3 regions of the Subtercola sp. RTI3 genome follow, and region 3 is predicted to be linked to each of the others. Evidence: predicted binding sites of a transcription regulator. Region 3 holds the regulator's gene; each other region holds the start of a gene.
The links. Region 3 encodes LexA, which represses DNA repair genes until DNA is damaged. Its sites were predicted from a motif close to TCGAACANNTGTTCGA; they were not measured.

Region 1: the regulator LexA is predicted to act here: its motif matches at 2,735-2,750, upstream of ruvA (Holliday junction branch migration protein RuvA).
Region 2: the regulator LexA is predicted to act here: its motif matches at 4,366-4,381, upstream of QN358_RS01850 (alpha-ketoglutarate-dependent dioxygenase AlkB).

Annotation. Positions count from the first base shown of each region.
Region 1 covers NZ_JASJXO010000014.1:37,565-43,760, forward strand. The annotation lists gene secD (protein translocase subunit SecD) at 1-462, opposite strand, end outside; gene yajC (preprotein translocase subunit YajC) at 554-991, opposite strand; gene ruvB (Holliday junction branch migration DNA helicase RuvB) at 1,070-2,095, opposite strand; gene ruvA (Holliday junction branch migration protein RuvA) at 2,092-2,718, opposite strand; gene ruvC (crossover junction endodeoxyribonuclease RuvC) at 2,932-3,561, opposite strand; gene QN358_RS07605 (YebC/PmpR family DNA-binding transcriptional regulator) at 3,742-4,500, opposite strand; gene pdxT (pyridoxal 5'-phosphate synthase glutaminase subunit PdxT) at 4,567-5,187, opposite strand; gene pdxS (pyridoxal 5'-phosphate synthase lyase subunit PdxS) at 5,177-6,079, opposite strand; gene QN358_RS07620 (HIT family protein) at 6,092-6,196, opposite strand, start outside.
Region 2 covers NZ_JASJXO010000002.1:80,552-86,747, reverse strand. The annotation lists gene QN358_RS01865 (hypothetical protein) at 1-499, opposite strand, end outside; gene QN358_RS01860 (phosphoketolase family protein) at 571-3,138, opposite strand; gene QN358_RS01855 (hypothetical protein) at 3,220-4,044, opposite strand; gene QN358_RS01850 (alpha-ketoglutarate-dependent dioxygenase AlkB) at 4,401-5,042, shown strand; gene QN358_RS01845 (hypothetical protein) at 4,999-5,553, opposite strand; gene QN358_RS01840 (NAD(P)H-dependent oxidoreductase) at 5,758-6,196, opposite strand, start outside.
Region 3 covers NZ_JASJXO010000017.1:1,861-8,056, forward strand. The annotation lists gene hisH (imidazole glycerol phosphate synthase subunit HisH) at 1-292, opposite strand, end outside; gene hisB (imidazoleglycerol-phosphate dehydratase HisB) at 289-897, opposite strand; gene QN358_RS08505 (histidinol-phosphate transaminase) at 908-1,996, opposite strand; gene QN358_RS08510 (LysM peptidoglycan-binding domain-containing protein) at 2,058-2,414, opposite strand; gene lexA (transcriptional repressor LexA) at 2,674-3,339, shown strand; gene metE (5-methyltetrahydropteroyltriglutamate--homocysteine S-methyltransferase) at 3,418-5,763, opposite strand; gene QN358_RS08525 (methylenetetrahydrofolate reductase) at 5,760-6,196, opposite strand, start outside.

The DNA.
Region 1 (6,196 bases), on a different contig from region 3:
GGCATTCGTCGGCGATGCCGTAGGGGTGCTGTCGAGGCCGGCAGTGGGCGTCGTGGTCGGCACCGTTGCAGTGTCGGAGACGAGCACCGCGCGAAAATCGAGCTTCGCAGACGCTTCGATGCGCTGCAACGTGGCGTCGTCGGGCGTTCCCGGGATCGACACGACGATGTTCTGGCCACCCTGTGTGGAGATCTGCGCCTCAGACACTCCACTCGCGTCGACACGCTGCCGGATGATCGACACCGCCTGTGACACCTGCTGGTCTGACACTGTCTCGCCGCTGGCGAGCTTCGGCGCGAGGATGATCTCGGTGCCACCCTCGAGGTCGAGAGCGAGCTTCGGAGCCCACGAACCACCGCCCCACAGTGCCCCTGCAGCATTGACGCCGGCGAGGGCGATGAAGATGACAAGGAGCCAGACGAGCGTGCGTCTGGCTCTCTTGACGGCGGTTGATTTTGCCACCTGCGAACTCAGCTTTCTTTAACGACCCCGTGACACAGTACTGCCCCCGAAGGGCAGAGGTGTGCCGCGGCGCCGCGAAGGGTACGTGGAACTACTCGGCCGACTTGTGGTCGGTGCGGGGTTTGCCGTTCTCATCGAGCGGAACACCGTTGAGTACCGTACCCGATTCTGCCTTCGTGTCGCTCACGCGTGCCTCATGGATGCGCTCACCGAACTCGGGCTCGGTGCCGTCGTCGATCATCGCGGGCTCGTCGATGGAGACAGCCTCTTCGGTGGGAACAACACGGGTCACCGTCTGGCGGTGCACCTTGAGCACGGTGCCGGGGGTGGTCTCGAGCAGAATCTGGTTGTTCTCGACGTCGATCGTCAGAATGGTGCCGTACACGCCGAAGTTGGTCATGACGTAGGCGCCTTCGGTGATCTTCTGCGACAGCTCTTCTGTCTCGCGCTTGCGCTTGCGGCTGTTGCGCACCATGAAGATGATGAGGACGGCCAGAACGGCCAGCATGACGAGGGTTAACGGATCCATTGCGGGTGAGAGCCTTCCAAAATTTTGGGGGGAGATGACGGCCCTAGTGTACTGATCGGGGCTGAGCGCCAGCTTGAATTATAGTTCATCTCCGAAGAGCGTCTCGTTCTGCGGGCTCATGCCGAGGTGCTGCCAGCCGGCTCGGGTCGCCACCCGCCCTCGGGGGGTGCGAATGATGAGACCGATGCGCACCAGAAAAGGTTCGACGACCGACTCGATCGTCTCCGACTCTTCACCCACCGACACGGCGAGTGTGTTGAGCCCCACCGGCCCTCCGTTGAAGCGAGTGAGCAGAATCTGCATGACCGCACGGTCGAGCCGGTCTAGCCCCCGCTCGTCGACGTCGTACAGTTCGAGCGCCGCCCGCACCACATCTCGACTCGCTGCTCCCCCGTGCACGAGGGCGTAGTCGCGCACACGACGCAGCAGCCGGTTGGCGATACGCGGTGTTCCCCGTGAACGCCCCGCGATCTCGATCAGCGCCGACTCCTCAATACTCAGCTCGAGCATCACTGCGGCCCGGCGGAGCACGTGCACCAGCTCTTCTGGGTCGTAGAACTCGAGGTGCGCGGTGAACCCGAATCGGTCACGAAGTGGGTTCGGCAGGAGGCCGGAGCGAGTGGTTGCCCCCACCAGGGTGAACGGCGCGAGGTCGAGCGGAATCGACGTCGCACCCGCCCCCTTGCCCACCATGATGTCGATGCGGAAGTCTTCCATCGCAAGGTACAGCAGCTCTTCGGCCGATCGCGCCATGCGGTGGATCTCGTCGACGAACAGCACCTCACCCGGCACGAGCGACGACAGCACTGCGGCAAGGTCGCCGGCGTGCTGAATGGCTGGTCCGCTCGACATGCGCAGGGGGCGACCGCTTTCGTGCGCGACGATCATCGCGAGCGTGGTCTTGCCAAGCCCTGGAGGCCCGGCGAGCAGAATGTGGTCGGGAGTACGGTTCTGGATGGTCGCGGCATCCAGCAGCAATTGAAGCTGCCCACGAACCCGCTGTTGCCCCACGAACTCGGCGAGGCTCTTCGGGCGAAGGGCGCCCTCGAAGGCGATCTCGGCCTCAGTGCCCATCATCTCGGGCTGCAGCAGTTCGTCGCTCATCGGGGGCCCGCCGAGCTCTGACGCGGGCCGAGTTCGGTGAGCGAGCGTCGCAGCAGCACCTGCACACTCTGCTGATCGGTGTCGCTGGCCGCCCCGAGAACGGCGTCGAGGGCGTCGGATGCACTGCGTTCGTTCCAGCCGAGACCCACCAGTGCCACCAGTACGTCATCGCGCACCGACGGCGCCGCGGCGAACGAGGGCCGGCCTGCGTGCCCGGCGCCGAACGCAGCGACCTTGCCCGCGAGCGACAGCACGATGAGCTTCGCGGTCTTCGGGCCGATGCCAGACACCCGCCGGAACACGGCGTCGTCGTCAGTGTTCACGGCGCGGGCAATCTCGGCTGCACTGAGCTCGGCGAGCACGCCCATCGCCGACTTCGGACCGACGCCGGTGACGCCGACCAGCAGCGCAAAGATCTCGAGCGATTCGGTATCGACGAACCCGAACAGCGACAGCGCGTCTTCGCGCACGATGAGATTCGTCAGCACGAACGCCTCCACGCCGACGCGCAGCGAGAGGGCGTGCGGAGGCGTCAGTTGCACGGCATACCCCACGCCGCCGACCTCGATCACGGCCCCTGTGCCGACCACTCCCAGCACTGTTCCGCGCAGACTCGCTATCATCCCACCACTGTATTACTCGTACACCTGTTCGAACGCCCCTCCCTCGGCGCGCCGCCTTCCTCAGCTCTCCAATGCTCACGTTGAGGTACGGCCTTTCTACACTTTCGACGCCCCCAGCCGAGCAAAACCCGTACCTCAACCAACGCGAGCGGCGCGGAGGGGCGGAAGGAGGGTGGCGAGGGTGGCGAGGAGGCGAGGAGGCGAGGAGGGAGGTCAGCGGCGGAGGCCGCGCCGCTCGGGGCTGGCGGCCTTGGCGGCCTGTTCGGCGGCGAGCCACGCCGCCTGGGCGTTGGTGAGGGCTGCGGTGGGGCGATCGCGCGAGGCGGCTCCCCCGTGCAGATCGGCGGTGCCGCGGCCGGCGAGGGCGCCGAGCGGGGTTCGCCAGGCGTGGCAGATGGCCAGCGCGAGGGCGTCAGCGGCGTCGGCCGGCTTCGGGATGGCGTCGAGGCCCAGAATCTTGGCCACCATGGTGCCGACCTGCTTCTTGTCGGCCTGGCCGTAGCCGGTCACGGCCGCCTTGACCTCGGTGGGGGTATGCATAGCGACCGGCAGTGAACGCCGGGCCGCAGCGAGCATGGCGATGCCGCTCACCTGGGCTGTGCCCATGACGGTGCTGACGTTGGTGTCGGCGAACACGCGCTCGAGAGCCACGCGGGCCGGCTTGAACTCATCGAGCAGCTGGTCGAGGGCGTTGCCAATGGTGAGCAGACGGTTCTCGTGCTGCTCACCGGCGGGGGTGCGGATGACCGTGACATGCACGAGCGTGGCCCGGCGGTCGTGCGACACATCGACAATGCCCACGCCGCACCGGGTCAGCCCGGGGTCGATGCCGAGAATCCTCACGTGCTCACGTGCTCACGTGCTCACGTGCTCACGGTGCACCGCGCCGCTGCGAAGCTCGCCAGCACGAACCCCGCCAGCTTGAAGCGTGCCGCTGCGAACCGCGTCGGCGCGTAGCTCGTCGGTGCGGGACGTGCCAGTGCGAACCCTGCCACCGCGATCCCCGCCCCCGTCGCCATGGTGTTAGTCGGCCTCGAGCTCGGCCTGAACCTCGGGAGTCAGGTCGAAGTTGCTGTAGATGTTCTGCACGTCGTCGTTGTCTTCGAGGGCATCGATGAGGCGGAATACCTTGCGGGCCGTCTCGGCGTCGATCTCTACCTTGAGGGCGGGCACGAACTCGATGTCGGCGGAGTCGTAGTCGATTCCGGCGGCCTGCAGCGCCGTGCGGTTCGCAACGAGGTCTGAGACCTCGGTGACGATCTCGAACGAGTCGCCGTGGTCGGTGACCTCTTCGGCGCCCGAGTCGAGAACGGCCATCAGCACGTCGTCTTCAGCGAGCGTTGGGGTGTGCTCGACTTTGATGACACCCTTGCGGTGAAAGTTGTACGCGACGCTGCCCGGGTCGCCCATGGTGCCGCCGTTGCGAGAGACGATGGCACGCACGTCGGCCGCCGCGCGGTTCTTGTTGTCGGTGAGGCACTCGATGAGCATGGCGACGCCGTTGGCCGCGTAGCCCTCGTAGATGATGGTCTGGTAGTCGACGGCGTCGGCGCCCACACCCGCACCGCGCTTGACGGCACGGTCGATCAAGTCTTTGGGAACAGAGGTCTTCTTCGCCTTCTGAATGGCGTCGACCAGGGTGGGGTTGCCCGTGAGGTCGGGGCCGCCGAGCTTTGCCGCGACCTCGATGTTCTTGATGAGCTTCGCAAACGACTTCGCACGACGTGAGTCAGTGACAGCCTTCTGGTGTTTGGTGGTGGCCCATTTGGAATGACCTGACATTGGTGTTCTCCTAAAAAATTCTCACCCAGTCTAAAACACTGGGAACACGGCCCGCAGTGAAAACGGTCAACTGTGAAATGCGGTGGCGAGAACGCGGTTGTAGAAACGGCGGTGAAAACGGTAGTCGTCGGTCATCTCGGGGTGAAACGACGTGCCGAGCAGGTTGCCCTGTTCGACCGCGATGACCCGGCCGTCGTCGAGGGCGGCGAGAATGGATGCCCTCTCCCCCACTTCTTCGACAACGGGAGCCCTGATGAACACGGCGTGCACGGCCGGGTCGCCGAGTTCGGGCACATCGATGTCGACCTCGAACGATTCGCGCTGATTGCCGAAGGCGTTGCGTCTGACGACGATGTCGAGGCCGCCGAAACTCTGCTGTCCGGCGATCGCATCACGAACAGTGTCGGCCAGCATGATGAGGCCGGCACAGGTGCCGTACACCGGGAGGCCAGCAGCGATGGCGGCTTTCAGCGGTTCGGCCAGCCCGAACATACGCGAGAGCTTGTCGATGACACTCGATTCGCCGCCGGGGATGACCAGCCCCGAGACCAAGGCTAGTTCGGAGGGCCGACGCACCGTGATGACGTCGGCTCCGAACGAGCTCAGAACCCGGGCGTGCTCCCGAAAGTCGCCCTGGAGCGCCAGCACACCGACCGGGCCAACACCGCGTGAAGCGTTACCAGCCACGCTCGGAGAGGCGGTGGGGAGCCGGCAGGTCGGAGACGTTGATACCGACCATGGCCTCACCGAGCCCGCGCGACGCCTCGGCAATGACCTTCGGGTCATCGTAGAACGTGGTGGCCTTCACGATGGCCGCCGCACGTGCTGCCGGGTCGCCCGACTTGAAGACACCCGAACCGACGAACACGCCGTCGGCGCCGAGCTGCATCATCATGGCCGCATCGGCCGGGGTGGCCACGCCACCGGCGGTGAACAGCACAACGGGGAGCTTGCCGGTCTGGGCGATCTCTGCGACCACGTCATACGGCGCCTGCAGCTCTTTTGCCGCGACGTAGAGCTCGTCGGGCGCCATCGCGCTGAGCGCCCGGATCTCGCCGAGGATCTTGCGGATGTGCTTGGTGGCCTCAGACACATCGCCGGTGCCGGCCTCGCCCTTCGAGCGGATCATGGCTGCGCCCTCGTTGATGCGGCGAAGCGCCTCACCGAGGTTGGTGGCACCACAGACGAACGGAACCGTGTAGTTCCACTTGTCGATGTGGTTGACGTAGTCGGCAGGGCTCAGCACCTCTGACTCGTCGATGTAGTCGACGTCGAGCGCCTGCAGAATCTGGGCCTCGACGAAGTGACCGATGCGGGCCTTCGCCATGACCGGAATCGACACGGCTTTCTGGATGCCCTCAATGAGGTCGGGGTCGCTCATGCGTGCCACCCCACCCTGTGACCGGATGTCGGCGGGAACGCGCTCGAGCGCCATCACGGCGACCGCGCCGGCGTCTTCGGCGATGCGGGCTTGATCGGCGTTCACCACATCCATGATGACACCGCCCTTCAGCATTTCTGCGAGACCGCGCTTGACGCGATTGCTGCCGACGGAAGACGAGGTGGAGGAGTCAGTCATAATGTTCCTATTCTAGCTTTGCTGCGCTGCAGGCCACGCCGCCGCGACAGAGGCGCGAACGTCTCCCAGAAGCTGCGGCAGGGCCTTTGTCTTGGCGATGATGGGGAAGAAGTTCGA
Region 2 (6,196 bases), on a different contig from region 3:
GCTCGTCGACGATGGCACGCAGAATGGTGCCCATCGAGCGGCGCATGTAGCGCATCCAGAGCGGGCCGATGAGGTGCGTGAGGATGAAGGTGCGGCCGGCGAGTGGGCGGTAGCCGTAGGTCCACGTGATGTGGGTTCTGCCGGTACTGCCCGGCGCATATGTCCAGCGGGCGGTGCCCTCTGACACGATGCGGCTCAGGATTCCCGTGAATGCCGTGACGTCGTAGTCGAAGTGACCCACGGCATCCGTGTCGCCGGGCCTCTCGTAGCGCACAATCTCTTCGCGAAAACTGCCGCCGTCAGACAGGTGCACGATGCGGGAGACACCGGCGTGGTCATTCTCTCCGCTGAAATCGGACATGCCGGTGACGGCGGGCAGCACCCCGAGGTATCCGGTGAAGAGAGTGCTGTCATCGCGCGGCACCACGATGTCGAAAGCCACGGCGGGCTCGGTGAAACTCACACCGACGACGGTGAACATGACCAACTGCGGCTGCATGTGGTTCTCCTACCAGGGGCCCGAATGGTGGTTCGATTCTAAGGCTTTACGCCGCCCGAGCCCCGAAAGGGTCATGCATTGTCGCCCCCGGTGTCATCGGCTGTCGAGCTCTGCTGTGAGAGACCAGCACCGTCGGTGCGCGACCACTGCCAACCGGCGACGATGGGAATGTCTTCGCCGTGTTCACGGGTATATGCCCTGGCGCGCATGCGTTCGTCTTGCATATGCTGGCGCACATGAGCGGCCTTCACCGCGAGGCCCGGAACGCGGTCGATCACATCGATCACTAAGTGGTACCGATCGAGATCGTTCAGCATCACCATGTCGAAGGGCGTCGTTGTGGTGCCCTCCTCCTTGTATCCGCTCACGTGCAGATTGTTGTGGCCGGTGCGTCGATAGGTCAAGCGATGAATGAGAGACGGGTACCCGTGATACGCGAAGATCACTGGCTTGTTCGTTGTGAAGATGGTGTCGAACTCGGCATCTGACAGGCCGTGCGGATGCTCGCTCGCTGACTGTAGGCGCATGAGGTCGACCACATTCACCACTCGTACCTGCAGCTCAGGCAGATGCTCGCGCAGCAACGCTGCTGCCGCCAGAATTTCGAGCGCCGGAACGTCGCCCGCTGATGCCAGCACCACATCAGGCTCGCTGCCCTCCTTCTCTGTGCCGGCCCACTCCCAGATGCCGAGGCCGCGGGTGCAGTGCGCCACGGCCTCCTCCATGGTGAGCCAGTTGGGGGAGGGCTGCTTGCCGGCCACGACCACGTTGATGTAGTCGACCGAGCGCAGACAGTGGTCGTACGTCGAGAGGAGGGTATTGGCATCCACCGGCAGGTACACCCGCACCACATCGGCCTTCTTGTTGACCATGTGGTCGATGAAACCGGGGTCTTGGTGGCTGAAGCCGTTATGGTCTTGCCGCCAGACATGCGACGAGAGCAGGTAGTTCAGCGACGAGATCGAGCGGCGCCACGGAATCGTGCGTGACACTTTGAGCCACTTCGCGTGCTGGTTCGCCATCGAATCGATGATGTGGATGAACGCTTCGTAGCAGTTGAAAAGACCGTGCCGCCCGGTGAGCAGATAGCCCTCGAGCCAGCCCTCGCACTGGTGTTCGCTCAGCATCTCCATGACGCGGCCCGCGCGCGCGAGGTGTTCGTCGACCGGCAGCACTGCGGCGTTCCACTGCTTGTCGGTGCTCGCGTAGACACCCTGCAGACGGTTCGACGCGGTTTCATCCGGCCCGAAGATGCGAAAGTTGTCGGGGTTGGCGCGAATGACGTCGGCAAGCCAATCGCCGAGCACTCGGGTCGCCTCGTCGTCGGTGGCGCCGGGGCTCGGAACCTCGACGCCGTACTCTCTGAAGTCGGGCAGAGTGAGTTCGCGGCGCAGCAGGCCCCCGTTCGCGAACGGGCTCGCACTCATCCGCAGCTCGCCGACCGGCGCGAGCGCGCTGATGAACGGCACGGGAGCCCCCGACTCGTCGAAGAGTTCCTCCGGCTTGTACTTCTTCAGCCAGTCTTCGAGAATGCGCGTGTGCGCTTCGGTGTCGCGGGCATTCGCCAGCGGAACCTGATGGGCGCGCCAGGTGTTCTCCACGGGCAGGCCGTCGATCTCCACCGGGCAGGTCCAGCCCTTCGGAGTGCGCAGAATGATCATCGGCCAGCGGGCCGTGCCCTCGAGGGTGCCTTCGGCAGCCTGCTTCTTGATGTCGGCGATCTCGTTGAGCACCTCGTCGAGCGTCTCGGCCATACGCTGGTGCACGAGCAGCGGGTCTTCGCCGTCGAAACCGCCGGAGACGAGGTGGGGGTTGTGCCCGTATCCACGCATCAGGTCGAGCAGCTCGTCTTCGGGGATTCGGGCGAGCACCGTGGGGTTGGCGATCTTGTAACCGTTGAGGTGCAGGATGGGCAGAACGACGCCGTCGTGTGCAGCATCCAGAAACTTGTTCGAATGCCAGCTCGTGGCGAGCGGCCCGGTTTCGGCCTCACCGTCGCCGATCACGCACGCCACCAGCAGGTTCGGGTTGTCGAATGCCGCGCCGTACGCGTGGCTGAGCGAATAACCGAGCTCGCCGCCTTCGTGAATCGACCCGGGTGTCTCGGGCGCTGCATGGCTCGGGATGCCCCCAGGAAACGAGAACTGCCTGAAGAGTTTGCGCATGCCATCAGTGCTCTGGTCTATCGGTGAGTAGATCTCCGAATAGGTGCCGTCGAGCCACGCATTCGCCACCATGCCGGGGCCGCCGTGACCCGGGCCGGCGATGTACAGCGTGGCCTGGTTGCGCTTCTGGATGATGCGGTTCAGGTGCGCGTACACGAAGTTCAGCCCGGGGGTGGTGCCCCAGTGACCGAGCAGCCGCGGCTTGATGTCGTCGCGGCTGAGCGGCTCGCGCAGCAGAGGGTTGTCGAGCAGGTAGATCTGGCCGATGGCGAGGTAGTTGGCGGCGCGCCACCACGCGTTGACGCGCTCGAGCTCTTCGCCTTCGAGGGTCTCGACGGGGTGGTGGGGCCAGGCCGCGTCAGGGGTGGCGTTGACGGCGGCTTCGAAAGCCGAGCCGAGGGTGGCGGTGTCGACGACGCCGGTGTGGCTGGCGCTGGTGTGGTCGGTGCCGGTTGGGGCTGATGGGTTGGTCATGAGAACCTTCCTCGACGCGCGGCAAGCACCGCGTGTGCTGCCAGCCTAAGCAGGCAGGCTGGGTGGGCCTAGGGTTTGCGGTTAACGTTTGGGGCTGGGAGTACGCGCGGTTTGGGGTGGTTCGATGCGGGTGATGGCGTGCAGGGCGGTGCGGGCCAGGGAGTCGGTGCGGGTGAGGTGGGCCCCGGCCCCGGTCTCGAGGTGGTTGCCGATGCCCAGGATGGCGCCCCCGTGCATCCTGAACAGCGAGGCGAGAACGAGCACGGTTGACGTTTCGGCGTCGATGCAGAGCGCGCCGAGGTGCTGCCAGAGTCGCAGACGATCGACCTGTTCGTGGTTGATGACGCCGATGGCGGTGGGCATGCCGCTGCCGGGGTAGAAGGTGGCGACCGAGACGACGAATCCTTCGTGCACGGTGCCCGATGCGTGAAGGGTTGCCGACTGCGCGAGCGAGGTCACAAGGGAGTGCGCGCTCACAGCGGGGAATTCGAGCGGAACATAGTCGAGCAGCATCCGCTCGGCCCGCACCGCAGCTGTGACCACGACGGTGTCGCCCACCGCGACGGCCGTCGACAGCCCGCCCGAATTGCCTGCGCGCACGATGGTCTTCACTCCGAGGCGGGCGAGCTCTTCGATGGCGACCGAGATCGAGAGCGGGCCGCTGCCGTGGTACACGACCACAACGGGGGTGCCGGCGTACGAGCCGGTGATGACTTGGTACTCGGTGGTGCTCGGCAATAGGTGCGCGTCGCCCAGGAGCGCGAGAAAGTCTGCGGTGGGAATGTCGAGGGCGAGCGTCAGAATTGCGCGCTCGGGCACGGCGCCCAGAGGCATGCCGAGCCACCACGATTCGGTGGCCTCACGTGAGGCGGCGAAGGGCTTTGAGGGGTCGTATGACAGGTTCATGGTCGGCTCCAGCGGGTCGGTGTGCGAGGGCTGACGGTTCCGGATGCCCCAGCGATGTTTTCGCTCAGGGGCTCCGCCGTGGCAACTTCACTCGCACGTCGACGCTTGCACCACCCCGAGGGGGTCGATGGCCTGTCTGCCTCCGATACTACTGAGCGAGCGGGCCCGCGCGCAGCATCGTGGAGTCGAATTCGGCGCTAAAAATGGTCGTAGAGAGAGAGAGAGGGAGAGAGAGAGGGAGGGAGGGAGAGGGGAAGAGGGGAAGCGGGCTGGGGAGAGCGTGGAGAGGGCTGAGCGGAAGGCCATGAGCGAATGGCCGACTAGTACATGTGTTCGAATGTCTGTAGGGTTTGGGCATGAGCCTTTCGTTTCAAGCTTCGCTGTTCGATGACCTCAGCGCCGAGCCTGAGCTCGAAGAACTGGGTGGGTCTGTTACACGTGTCGAGCTGGGTGAAGGAGCGTGGCTCGATGTGCGGCCGGGGTGGGTGGCCAACTCCGATGCACTGTTCGAGCGGCTGGCGCAGCGGGTGCCCTGGCAGGCCGACAAGCGCGAGATGTATGAGCGGGTGGTTGAGGTTCCGCGGCTGGTCTCATGGTTCGGGCCGGGATTCGAGCTGCCCGACGCGGTGCTCGAGCGCGCACAGCGCGACCTGAATGATCACTACGGCCGACCGAAAGACCAGGTCTTCGAGACGGCAGGGCTCTGTTTCTACCGCACGGGAGACGACAGTGTTGCGTGGCACGGCGATCGTGTCGGGCGTGCCATCAACCGCGACACGATGGTCGCCATCGTTTCGGTCGGTGCGGCACGCACCCTGTCGTTGCGCCCGAAGGGTGGGGGAGAGACCAAGCGGTTCCCGGTGGGGCACGGAGACCTCGTAGTGATGGGCGGCAGCTGCCAGCGCACCCACGAACACGCCATCCTGAAGACCAAGCAGGCGGTGGGGCCGCGCATCAGTATTCAGTTTCGGCCGTATTGGAAGCGGCTGGGGGCGTAGCTGGCGGCATTCTTCGGCCGTCATTCGAGTTCGAATCAGGGCGGCGAGCCGTCGCGCGCCGACGACCCTGTTGGAGGGGCTCCATGCGGTCGTGTGCTGGCGGACCACCCGTCGGGAACGGTGTTGCGGCTGACGGGGAATCCGCGGTGGGATGCGCTTGACCTGACGCGAAGTCGGAGGGGGCGAGGAGGTAGACCCCGCGTGTGTGGCTGAGGAGTTGGGCGCGCAGGCGAACAGCGTTTCGCTCGCAGGTGTGAGCCAGGGCACGGGCCCAGCGGGCATCGGCGGGCTCGAGTCGGCCGCGGCCAGGGCGCTCCCACACGGCTACCAGTTGCTTGCCACCGGTTACCTCGAGGATGGCTGCGATGTGGGCGCCCAGTTCGTCGAGATGCAGGAGATCGGGCTCTCGCGGCAGGTCATCGATGGGAAAGACGACGGGCAGCTGCACGTCATTCGCGTCGAGCAGAAACCACCACAGCTGGCGACGGCTGGCCGTGCCGATGAGAGTCATGACGCGCTGCTCGATGGCGGAGTCGGTGTCGAGTGGCAGTCGCGCGGCGCTAAACGGCCAAAAGGCGTACCTCAACGAGCGCTTCAGGCACGCGGCGCGCCCGCGAAGGCGACGCAGACGCAGAACCGCCCCGCCGGTCGACAATCGAGCAGCGGGGCGGTTCTCGTGAATCGGTACGAGCCGCAGGGAGAGGGAACCCAGCGACTACGCCGCAACCTCAGCCGACACGGCAGCCGCAACGTCACGCACGACATCGGCCAGCTGGGCCGCAACCTCGGCGTCGTCTTTCGGGTGCAGTTCGGCGAACCGAACGACCGAACCGGGGATGGAGAGCTTGATCTCTTCGAGAACCGACGCGCCGGCGATGCCGAACGACTTGCGGGCCTCGTCTTGCGCCCATACGCCGCCGAACTGGCCGTATGCGCTGCCGATGACCGAGACCGGCTTGCCCGAGATGGGGCTCGCGCCGAACGGGCGTGAAGCCCAGTCGATGGCATTCTTCAGCACGGCGGGGATGGTTCCGTTGTGCTCGGGGGTTGCGACGAGAACGGCGTCGGCAGCGGCGACGGCCTCGCGGAACTTCGTCGCGGCAGCGGGCACTGAGCCTTCGACATCGATGTCTTCGTTGTAGAAGGGCAGATCT
Region 3 (6,196 bases):
CGCCACGCTCGACGCCGCGGCCGAAGAGCACCTGCATACCAACGCAGACCCCGAGTACGGCCCGACCGCCCGCGAGGCGCTTGTCGATGAGGTCGCCTCCACGTACGGTTTCGAGCGCACGCATGACCGCGTCGAACGCACCGACGCCGGGCACGAAGAGCCCGTCGGCCTCGGCGACCGCACGGCGATCAGCCGTGAGTTCGACCGTAGCGCCCACTTTTTCGAGCGCTTTCACGGCCGAGTGCACGTTGCCGCTGCCGTAGTCGAGCACAACCACCCGAGGCGAACTCACAGTGCGCCTTTAGTCGACGGGATGCCCGCCACCTGTGAATCGCGCTGCTTCGCAAACCGGAACGCGCGCGCGAAGGCCTTGAACTCGGCTTCGGCGATGTGGTGGGGATCTCTGCCGCCGAGCACCGTGATGTGAACTGTGAGCCCGGCGTGAAAGGTGATGGCCTCGAACACGTGACGAATCATGGAGCCGGTGAAGTGGCCGCCGATGAGGTGGTATTCGAACCCGGCAGGCTCACCGGTGTGCACGAGGAAGGGGCGACCCGAGATGTCTACGACTGCCTGAACGAGGGCTTCGTCAAGCGGCACGAGTGCATCGCCGAACCGGGAGATACCGCTCTTGTCGCCCAGGGCCTGGCGAATGGCCTGGCCCAGCACGATGCCGATGTCTTCGACCGTGTGGTGCACGTCGATGTCGGTGTCACCGCTCGCCTTGACGGTGAGATCGGTCAGCGAGTGCTTCGCGAACGCCGTCAGCATGTGGTTGAAGAACGGAACGCTCGAGTCGATGTGCGACTCGCCCGTGCCGTCGAGGTTCAGCGAGAGCTCGATGCTCGATTCGCTGGTTTCGCGCTGCAGACGGGCGGTGCGGGGTTCGGTCGACATGACGAAAAGTCTATCGGGCCGTCAGCTCACGCATCGCCTCGAGGAACGTGGTGGTCTCCGCACGCGTGCCCGCGCTGACGCGCAGGTGGTGCGCAATTCCGAGGTCGCGAATGATGATGTCGCGTTCGAGCAGCTGCTCGAACAACCGGTGCGAATCAGGCACGTTGCCGAACAGGATGAAGTTCGACGCACTCGGGTATGGGGTGTAACCGAGCTCGCGAAGAGTCACCTCGATACGGTCGCGCTGGGACTTGATGTCGTCGACCATTGCGAGCATCTCGGGGGTGTGCGCAAGTGCGGCGACCGCAGCCGCCTGCGTCAACGACGAGAGGTGATACGGCAGGCGAACAAGCCTGAGTGCGTCGCTGATGGCCGGGTCGGCCGCAAGGTAACCCAGGCGAGCACCGGCGAAGGCAAAGGCTTTGCTCATCGTGCGGGTGACGATCAGTCGCTCGCGCCCGGGAAGCAGCGACAGCGCAGTTTCTTCGCCCTCGACCCCGAACTCGGCGTAGGCCTCGTCAACGACGACAATGCCGCCGGTTGCGTCGTAGACGGCCTCGATGGTCTCGAGCGAAAGCGCTGTGCCCGTTGGGTTGTTGGGAGCACAGAGGAAGACGAGATCGGGCTCGGTGCGCTTCACCCAGTCGACAGCCGTCGCGGGGCTGATCACGTAGTCGGCATCCCGTTCGCCGGCGAGCCACTCGGTACCCGTTCCGGCGGCGATGATCGAGTGCATCGAATACGTGGGAGGAAACCCGAGTACCGAGCGGCCAGGCCCGCCGAAGGCCTGCAGGATCTGCTGGAGTACCTCGTTCGAACCGTTGGCGGCCCACACATTGTCGCGGGTGAGCCCGTGACCGAGGTAGTTCGCGAGGCTGTCGCGCAGCGCCAGGAACTCGCGGTCGGGATACCGATTCACTGTCAGCAGCTCGTGCGCAACAGCCTCGATGATCGAACGAGCGACGTTCTCGGGGATGGGGTGCGTGTTCTCGTTGACGTTGAGCGCCACGGCCACTTTGAGCTCGGGGGCGCCGTACGGCTTCAGCCCACGGAGGTCATCACGAATAGGTAGGTCGGCTAGTGAACTCACTCGCCCCATGTTACTGGGGGTGGGGTGCCCGAAGTGGAGCACTGCGAGCACGGCACTGCGGCTGGAACGCCTACTTCGCGGTGCTGTACTCGGCCGGGAGCGCGAGACGCTGGCCGGGCTGAACGCTCGACGAGTGCAGCTGGTTGAGGTTCACGATGTCGGCGATCACATCACGCGGGTCGGCCTTCGGATCGATGCTCTGGGCGATGGACCAGAGGCTCTGGCCCGACTGCACCGTGATGTAGGAGAAGTCGGCCGAGCCGGCATCGGCAGTGGCTATGGCTGACGAGGCACCGAAAACAGCGAAAGCGGCAAGCCCCGCGACGAGCGGGACGGCGGCGAGGAACCCGACCACGCGACGCCCGCGACGCGTGAGGCGCAGGCGGATGGTCGGTGTGACGGGTGCGTTTGGTGCCAGTGCGGTCATGGTTGCCTCCTGTGGAGATTTCGTACCCGACTCTCGGCCGGGAGAGCCGGGTACGAAGCTATGTTCCGAATATATATTCGATTGTTCGAATAAACAAGTTCGAATATGGACTTTTTATCGCGACACACTCGAACATGTGTTTGTTGCAGAGTCAGTCTTCGATACAGTTTCGATTGTCGAGATTGAAACCGAATCGGCGACTGATGAAAGTAAAGCGTGAGCCACTGACATTGGGTCGTCATCGAGAAGTGAGAAGCAGATGACCAGTGAACGCGGCGGCACCCGGCGACGAAAGTCGCTGAGCGAGAAGCAGCTGGCCATCCTCGAGATGATCTCCGATGCGGTGAACCAACAGGGCTATCCGCCGAGCATGCGAGAGATCGGCGATGCCGTCGGGCTGGCCTCTCTCTCGAGCGTGACCCACCAGCTGAACCAGCTCGAGCTGAGCGGTTACCTGCGCCGCGATCCCAATCGCCCTCGTGCGCTCGAAGTGCTCATCGACATTCCGAAGAGCGACAGCGTGAGCACCGACTCCCCCACCCCCCACGGCGATGTCGCTCTGGTGCCGATGGTCGGCCGCATCGCGGCCGGTGTTCCCATCACGGCCGAGCAGCAGGTCGAAGAGGTCTACCCGCTGCCCCGGCAGCTCGTGGGCAAGGGTGAGCTCTTCATGCTCAAGGTGGTGGGCGAATCGATGATCGACGCCGCCATCTGCGACGGCGACTGGGTGGTCGTGCGTACCCAGAAGACGGCCGAGAACGGTGACATCGTCGCTGCCATGCTCGACGACGAGGCCACGGTCAAGGTCTTCCGCCAGCGTGACGGTCACACCTGGCTACTGCCGCGCAACTCGAACTTCGAGCCCATCCTCGGCGACTATGCCACGGTGCTCGGCAAAGTCGTGGCGGTGCTCCGCTCCGTCTGACACCGCAGCACAAAAAAAGAGCGAAGGCGCCCAGCGGGGCCTTCGCTCTTTTCGTCTGCAGAAGTCGGCTCGCGCGACCTAGTGCGTGAGCACCTTCGCGCGCACCGCACGCGTCGCCTCGAGCATGTTCGTCAGCGACGCGACAGTCTCGTCGTACCCGCGCGTCTTGAGACCGCAGTCGGGGTTCACCCAGACCTGCCGATCGGGAATCGACGCCAGGGCCGTCTCGATCAGCTCGGTGACCTCGCCCACGCTCGGAACGCGAGGCGAGTGGATGTCATAGACGCCCGGCCCGATGCCCCGCGCGAACCCGCTGCTCTTGATGTCGGTGACGACCTCCATGCGGCTGCGCGCCGCCTCGATGCTCGTCACGTCTGCATCGAGCTGGTCTATCGCATCGATGACAACACCGAACTCGGAGTAGCAGAGGTGCGTGTGAATCTGGGTGCTCGCCTCGACCCCACTCGTGGCGAGCCGGAACGATCCCACCGACCAGTCGAGGTACGCGGCCTGGTCGGCCTTCTTCAGCGGCAGCAGCTCGCGGAGGGCTGGCTCGTCGACCTGCACCACCGTGATGCCCGCAGACTGCAGGTCGGTGATCTCGTCGCGCAGCGCCAGGGCCACCTGACGAGCAGTCTCGCCGAGTGGCTGGTCGTCGCGAACGAATGACCAGGCAAGAATCGTGACGGGCCCGGTGAGCATTCCCTTCACGGGCTTCTCGGTGAGCGTCTGCGTGAAGACCGACCAGTCGACCGTGATGGGCTTCGGGCGTGAGACATCGCCCCACAGCAGCGACGGGCGCGTACAGCGGGTGCCATACGACTGCACCCAACCGTTCTGGGTGACAGCAAAACCGTCGAGGTTCTCGGCGAAGTACTGCACCATGTCATTGCGCTCGGGCTCACCGTGCACGATGACGTCGAGACCGATCTCCTCTTGCAGTTCGACCACGCGGGTGATCTCGGCTCGCATCACCGCTTGGTACTCGTCGTCAGAGAGCACACCCGCCACCAACTGCGCCCGCGCACGACGGATGTCGCCCGTCTGCGGAAACGACCCGATGGTTGTCGTCGGGAGAAACGGCAGGTTCAGTGCTTGTTCTTGGGCTTTGGCGCGCACCGCGTAATCTTCACGCGCGAAGTCGGCCGCTGTCAGCGCAGCCTCGCGAGCACGAACGGCACCGTCACTCACGCCGGGCGCGGCAAGGCGAGCCGCCAGAGCAGCGGTCGAGGCCTCGAGCACCGACCGGATGCCCGCCACCCCCTTCTCGAGCCCCTCTGCCAGCGTGGCGACCTGCTCGACCTTCTGGTCAGCGAACGCCAGCCACGACTTCAACTGATCCCCGAGCAACTGCTCGGGCTCGACCGTGTGCGGCAGGTGCAGCAGTGACGTGGAGGTCGAAACCGAGACCGACGGCGAGAGCGCACGCAACGCTTCGAGCTTCTGCCACGCCTCAGCGAGGTCGCCGCGCCACACATTATGGCCGTCGATGACCCCACCCACCAGTGTCTTCGACGCCAGGGGATCAAGACCCGCGGCACCGGCGGCGGGCACAGTTCCGCGAACGAGGTCGAGACCGATCGCTTCGATGGGCGTGGCCGCGAGCACCGTCAGAGCGTCGTCGAGGCTGTTGTACGGCGCGGCGACGAAGATGGCCGGCCGGGCATCCGGAGCACCCAGATACTCGTAGGCCCGGGCCGCAGCGGCACTCGTGTCAGCGCTCGACACGTCGAGGCTCTCGCTGACGAGGGCGGGCTCGTCGAGCTGCACCCACTCGGCGCCGGCCTCGGCCAGGCGCCGCAGCAGCTCGGCGTAGACCGGCAGGAGGTCGTCGAGTCTGCTGAGCGGCACGAACCCCTCTGGCGCCTCGTCGCTCGGCTTGCTGAGCGCCAGGAAGGTCACCGGCCCGACGATCACGGGGCGCGTCAGGAACCCCTGCTGCAGGCCCTCTGAGAACTGCTGCACGAGCGCATCGCTCGCCAACGAGAACACCGTCTCCGGCCCGATCTCGGGCACGAGGTAGTGGTAGTTCGAGTCGAACCACTTCGTCATCTCGAGCGGCAGGCTGTCGCCCTCACCGCGCGCGATCGTGAAATAGCCGCCGAGGTCGACCCTGCCTTGGGCGTTCACCAGGCCGGCAAAACGCGCGGGCACCGCGCCGAAGGCAACGGCAGCGTCGAGCACGTGGTCGTAGTACGAGAAGCTCTCGGGTATCGACGAGTCGGTACGCCCGAGGCCGAGGCCTACGAGCCGTTCGCGCGTCTGCCGGCGGAGGCCCCGCGCGACCTGCTCGAGTTCTTCGACGCTGCTGCGCCCGCCCCAGAATGCCTCGACGGCCTTCTTCAGCTCACGGTTGGGCCCGATGCGTGGGTAGCCGAGAATGGTGCCGGAGGGGAAGGCCGGGCGACGGGGCGGTGTGGTCATGCTGACTCCTTGTTTCGTGTTCCATACTTCGGGGCCGACGCCGGCACCAGGCCGAGTTCTGCCAGAACTGTGAGAACTGCTTCGTGTCGATTGAATGTGTACAAGTGGATGCCCGGGGCCCCGCCCGCCGTCACAGCCGACACCAGCGCAACCGCGTTCTCGACCCCGACCGCAAACCGCTGCTCGTCGGTGTCTGCTGCCTCGAGGGCAGCGAGCAGCCGAGGCGGCGGAGTCAGCTCGGCCAGCTCGGCGATCCGTCGCAGCCGCGAAGCACTCGTGACCGGCATGACCCCGGGCAGAATCGGAATCGTCACGCCAGCGGCACGCGCCCGGTCGACGAACGCGAGGTAGTGCTCTGCCTCGAAGAAGAGCTGCGTAATGGCGAGCGTGGCACCCGCTGCCTGTTTGGCCAGCAGGGCATCCACATCTTGCC